One region of the Exiguobacterium sp. s91 genome, then DNA from elsewhere that is predicted to be linked to it. Evidence: riboswitches for the same ligand, from Rfam matches in the RefSeq annotation. Region 1 holds a riboswitch; the other holds the start of a gene.
The links. Region 1 has a riboswitch for S-adenosylmethionine ahead of KNQ06_RS14130 (amino acid permease). Riboswitches for the same ligand answer to the same signal wherever they lie in the genome.

Region 1 (3,142 bases):
GTCTCGAATGCCAGCAGATCAGCCCCCGCTTCAATCAACGCTTCGATTCGTGGTCTATGAAAGGCTTCTAGCACATCTGCTGACACCCCATAATGACCGCGATATTCAGAACCATCTGCTAAGTAGGCACCATAAGGACCCACTGATCCCGCGATCAATGCGTCACTCTTTCCGCTACGCGTGCGTGCGTTTTGCGCCAAGGTGACCGTTTGTCGAATCAGCGCCTTTGCTTCCTCTGTCGTGATATGACGTTGCTTGAATCCTTCGATACTTGCTTGATAGCTTGAAGTGATCGCGACATCGGCACCTACTTCAAAGTAGTCACGATGGACGTGTTCGATCTGTTCTGGTGCTTCGATTAAGAGACGTGCTGACCAAAGCGGATCGTTCAGGTCGAATCCCTTCTGTTCAAGTTCGGTTGCAAGGGCACCATCTAAAATAAGAAAGGGAACTTCCTGTAATCGTTGATCAACTGGATTTTTGATTCGGGACATCTTCAACACTCCGTTTCTGAGAAGAATTCGTGAACGCATGAACGATATAACAGATCACGATGAATGGAATACCACAATACAAGGCAATTCGTTGTGTCGGATCAAATCCGATACCAATCAGAGAAATCAAACAAACGACGAAAGCGGCGATCGGTACAAATGGAAAGAGTGGTGTGCGATAGACCAATTCGTCGATCGTATGCCCTTCACGGAGGAATTGTTTCCGGAAACGATACTGGGCAACGCTGATACTCATCCAAACGACGACGACAGCGAGACCGGAAATCGAGACGAGCGCGATATAGACACTTCCTGCTGCATAGATGCTAGACAGCAAGGCAAGTCCTCCGCCAAGCATGCTGAACAATACGGCTCGAAGTGGAACCCCACTTGGCGTCACCTGGGCGAAGAAGCGTGGAATCATGCGTTCGTTCGCAAGCGACCAGAGCATCCGAGAGGCGGCGTAAAGTCCAGAATTCGCTGCCGACAAGATCGCTGTCAAAATGACGAAGTTCATCACGTCTGCCGCATACGGAATTCCGATCCGTTCAAACACGGCGACGAACGGACTTTCGAGTACACCTTTCCCATCCGTTGGTAATAAGACGGCTAACACGATGATCGTACCGACGAAAAAGAGGACGAGTCGCAAAATTGTCGTCCGGATCGCAAGCGGAATCGTCCGTTTCGGATCGACTGCTTCACCCGCTGCGACACCGATTAGTTCCGTTCCCGAGTAAGCAAAGTTCACGGCAAGCATCGTCATGAAGATGACGAAAGCGCCATTTGGGAACAACCCGCCTTCGGTTAACGAAGAAAAGAATGGAGCCGGGCTACCATCTTGCAGTGGAATGAAGCCGACGATTGCTCCCGCACCGAGTAAAATGAAAGCAATGATCGTCACGACCTTAATGGCGGAAAACCAAAACTCGACTTCAGCGAACACGCGAACTTTCAAGACGTTGATACCGAGGATCATCGCAGCGAACAATGCGCTGAACACCCATACAGGAATCGACGGGAACCAACGTTGCATCAAAATGCCTGCTGCCGTGAATTCTGAACCAAGGGCGACCGTCCACGTCAGCCAGTAGAGCCAGGCCACTGTATAACCGGTGCCGGGTCCGATGTACTTCGTTGCGTACTTATGGAATGATCCGGTTTCCGGCATGTGCACGGCGAGTTCACCGAGACTTAACATGACTAAGTAAACGACGACGGCCCCAATCAAATACGATAAAATCGTTCCGACGCGTCCTGCTTGTTCCAACGTATAACCTGTACTTAAAAATAATCCGGTTCCAATGACACCACCTAACGACAGCATGATCAAATGACGTGATTCCATCTTGCGTCGAAATGCTCCGCTCGTTTTCATGAATCCATTTCCTCCTCATTCCACCTATTTCAAACAAAAAACGCATCCTCACGGATGCGTCGGTCGACAATTCGGAAATCTTATCGATCGGGTGCAGCACCCGCAGGAATTAGCACAGTATCTTTCGACCTGTTGCTGAGGTTTCATAGGGCCAGTCCCTCCACCTCTCTGGATAAGTATGTAATTGTTCATAACCCTATCAAGTCTTTTTCAAATTGTCAACACAATTCAGAATACTTCTATCAAAAAAACATTCCGCATCGTATCGATCCGGAATGTTTAAAGGGTTACTTTTTAGCGAATAAATCCGCTGTTTTCAAGGCTGCACGAACCGCTTTCCGGTTCAATGTTCCTTGCTGGTGCTTCATTTTCTTCGTTTGGGCAGCCAGTTGCGCTTTGAGTGCCGCAATCTCTTGATCCTTTTGAGCCGTTCCTGTTTGTTTCTGCAATGCTTTGATTTTCTTATCTTTTTCAGCTAATTGTGCTTTTGTTTGTTTTTGCGCATCCGCAATCTTCTTCTCTTGTTCCGGGAAGAACCGTTCAAAACGAGCGACTGCTTCCTCAAGACTTACGCCAGAGATTGGTTGGACTGGTGGGAGCAACTCGGTTTGCGCCATTTGACGGTCAAACGGTACATTCTCAGGATAGTTCGTCTCTTGGTAGATATGCTCAAGATTGTTCACGTTCAAGAAGTCAACGAAGTTGTCGAAGTTACGCGCTTGAACACGTGCCGGACTTTGGAAGTCAGCATTTGCTACGACGTCGGATAATTGTGTATCCGCTTTGATGTCGTTCGCCCAAATGTGCGTCAACTGATGGTAATCCGTCAATTCGCGCATCCGTGCATCTTTTGGAATGAGGATATTCGGCGTACCCGCAAGTGTCGCTGTGATGTTTCCGTGTAAACGAGCTCCAAAACTGAGGTCTGCTTGACCGATGAAATCAAACCATGTCTGTGCGTTCAAGAAGAAACGGACACGATCGTTCATATAAGCAGGATCCGACATCTTCACCGGATAGTTCGTCACGGACAAGTCTGCGATCGGGTGCGTTCCTGTATACGTCAACTTCAGTTCCTTCATCCACTGTGGAATGAAGTAGTGATTCGGATACTCTTCCATCCCGCGCGTAATGAAATCAAGAACGTTTTGTGGTGCCAAACGTGACGAGTTGACTGTAATCATCGACTCAGGTGTGATGTTCGTTTCACGGATGTGCAAGTCGCGACCGAACGCGTACATCGAAGGACATCCGATGACGCGATGATCGA
Region 2 (3,142 bases), on a different contig from region 1:
GGACACTGACGATGATCCGTAATGGTTTCGCCCCACATGCTTCCGCTGCTTCGATTAGACCAGGCGGAATTTCGCGCAGTGACGTCTCAACGAGTCGCGCGAGAAACGGAATCGCTGCGACACTGAGACTGACGGATGCTGCCGTCGGACCAATCGTATTGTCGAGTAAGAACTTCGTTAACGGAATGAGGGCAACCAGCAAGATGATGAACGGTAGCGACCGGACGATGTTGACGACGAAGTCAAGGACACGGCGGACGGCAAGGTTTTGAAAAAATAATCCCCGGTCGGTGACGAACAAGAGAATCCCGAGCGGAATCCCGACGACCAATGCAAAGGCAAGTGAAATTCCTACCATCCACGCCGTCTCGCCGAGTGCCTTCAAGAGCTCAGGTAACATCGTTTGAATACGATCAAGCCACATCCTGAATCACCTCGAGTGCATGAAGTTCCGTCGCGAGCCAGTCGAGGGCAGGAGCGATTTGGTCGGATGATCCCGTCAAGCTGACAATCAGGACACCGAAGGCGACGTCTTGAATGTAGTCGACCTTGCCGTGCAAGATGCTGACTGAGATATCGTAACGGCGGATTGCTTCTGATAACGTACTCTCACCGGTCTTCTCGCCCGTGAACTGCAAGCGGATGATCTTGCCTGGAGTTGCCTGTAAGATGCGTTCTGGCAATTCGATTTGTAGTGCCGTATCGACGTAATGTTGCGTCACTGGATGCTTGGCTTGACTGAACAGGTCATAGGTTGAGGCGACTTCAACGACTTCACCTTGCGACATGACCGCGACGCGATGGCAAATCTGTTTGACGACATCAATCTCATGCGTGATGAGGACGATCGTCAATCCGAGTCGTTCATTCAAATCCTTCAGCAGTTCAAGGATCTGTAGTGTCGTAACGGGGTCAAGAGCTGATGTCGCTTCGTCACATAACAAGACGGTCGGATCGTTCGCGAGTGCCCGGGCAATCCCGACGCGCTGTTTCTGCCCACCGCTTAATTGGCTCGGGAAGTTCGTCTCAAATCCTTCAAGTCCGACGAGCGAGACGAGTTCGCGAATTCGCTCCGGGAAATCTGCTCGTTTGACGCCAGCAGCCTTGAGCGCAAAAGCGATGTTATCCGCGACGTTGCGCGACTGGATCAATTGGAAATGCTGAAAGATCATTCCTGTCCGTAAGCGAAGTTGACGCAGATCTGCTTTTGACATTCCGCCAAGCGAGACACCGTCGACCTTGACGCTTCCCTGTGTCGGATGCTCAAGCCCGTTGATTAGGCGAAGTAACGTACTCTTACCGGCACCGGACTCACCGATGATCCCGAAGATTTCTCCTTTTTGGATCGTCAAATCGACATCCCGTAATGCAAAAATCGGGGTCCGATCTCGAACGAACCGTTTTGTAATGTGTTTGAATTCAATCATCCGCTCATCTCCTCATACAAAAAAAGTCGCTTTTTCCTAGTAGCGGAGCAACCAGAAAAAAGCGACGAAAGTGTAAGATTTCGTAACTTATCTCTCAGAATGAAAATCATTCTGTAGGATGTGGCACCGTTCCTTACAGGTGGTTGCCGGACGTCGTTGGGCCTAATCCCTCGGTCGCTCTCGATAAGTAGTTATGCTGTTGGGATTTACTTTAACGGAAATGATTCCCATCTGTCAAATGTTTTTTCAGAATTATTCCGCAACAGGTGTCCGGAACAGGTTGAGCGTTCCGATTCGATCGACGGCTTCTTCTAGACGTTCGACGTCAGCAATCAAGCTGATCCGGACGTAGCCTTCACCGTATTCGCCGAAGAAGGATCCAGGGGTCACGGCGACGTGTGCTTCGTCAAGCAGGTGATCGGTGAAGCTTTGGGACGTGTAACCTTCCGGAACAGGAAGCCAGACGAAGAAGGAACCGCCCGGTCGTGGTCCACTCCAACCAATCGCATCGAGTTTTGCGAACAACGCATCGCGTCGTGTTTCGTACAGACTGCTTAACTCGCGGACACATGTCTGGTCACTCGTCAGGGCGACGGTCGCAGCATGTTGAATCGGTGTGAAGGCACTGACGTAGAGATGTTCTTGGTACGTCTCGATGCTTGAGATGACGGACGGATTACCAATCGCAAAGGCGATCCGGAAGCCGGACATGTTGAAGCGTTTTGAGAGTGAGAATAGCTCGATCCCGACGTCTTTTGCCCCTTCCGTCTGCAGGAAGCTTCGCGTCGGACCATCGAAACTGATGCCGCCGTATGCTAAGTCATGGACGACACAGATATCATGGGCATCGGCGAAAGCGACTGTCTGTTCGAAGGCTTCTGCCGTCGCGGTCGCACCCGTCGGATTACTCGGGTAGTTGAGGAACAACATCCGGGCACGCTCGACGTCCGTCGTATCAAGTAAGTCGTAATCCGGTAAGAAGTTATTTTTTTCAAGCAACGGAAGCGTGATCGGGAATGCACCAGCAAGTGCTGCGCCAGACAGGTAATCCGGGTATCCTGGATCCGGAACGATGACTCCTTCTCCAGGGTTGACGATTGTCTGCGGTAAGGCGACGATACCGGCTTTACTACCGAGGAGAATCGCGACTTCCGTTGCTGGATCGATTGTGACACCGAACTCAGTCGCGTAAAAGCTAGCGACGGCTTGCTTTAGAAAATCATGTCCACGAAACGGTGGATATTGAAGGTTCGTTGGCTCGTCGATGGCTTGTTTTAAGGCATCGAGAATATGTACAGGCGTCGTCTGGTCAGGCGTTCCTTGACCAAGTGTGATGACATCGTGTCCGGCAGCTTTTACAGCACCGATTCGGTTCGCGAGTTCAGCGAAGACAGGAGCAGGAAGCCGATCAATGGCGATGGATGGAGCGAAATGTTTCATGGATGAATGCCTCCTTCGTGGTATTGTCGTCAAGGATAACGAATATTCAGTCAAAAGAAAAGAACTTTTTCGAAATTCAAAAAAATTGTCGGATAAACAGGTACAGATAAGTGGAGCGGGAATAAAGAGTAGGGAGAGGAGTGGGAAGATGAAGCGAGCTAACTGGAAAGAGGCAGTCGTCTATCAAGTCTACTGGCGTAGCTTTAAAGATTCGAACGGGGATGGGATCGGTGATTTAAGAGGTGTCATCGACAAGCTTGATTACATCGCTTCAA

Region 2: linked by a shared signal. The riboswitch ahead of KNQ06_RS01285 (methionine ABC transporter ATP-binding protein) and the one ahead of KNQ06_RS14130 (amino acid permease) in region 1 are both predicted to bind S-adenosylmethionine.

Annotation. Positions count from the first base shown of each region.
Region 1 is NZ_JACSMZ010000003.1:190,280-193,421, forward strand. It holds gene mmuM (homocysteine S-methyltransferase) at 1-494, opposite strand, end outside; gene KNQ06_RS14130 (amino acid permease) at 469-1,872, opposite strand; SAM riboswitch class I at 1,950-2,051, opposite strand; gene KNQ06_RS14135 (polysaccharide pyruvyl transferase family protein) at 2,160-3,142, opposite strand, start outside.
Region 2 is NZ_JACSMZ010000001.1:260,726-263,867, forward strand. It holds gene KNQ06_RS01280 (methionine ABC transporter permease) at 1-424, opposite strand, end outside; gene KNQ06_RS01285 (methionine ABC transporter ATP-binding protein) at 414-1,427, opposite strand; SAM riboswitch class I at 1,512-1,617, opposite strand; gene KNQ06_RS01290 (aminotransferase class I/II-fold pyridoxal phosphate-dependent enzyme) at 1,680-2,867, opposite strand; gene KNQ06_RS01295 (glycoside hydrolase family 13 protein) at 3,016-3,142, shown strand, end outside.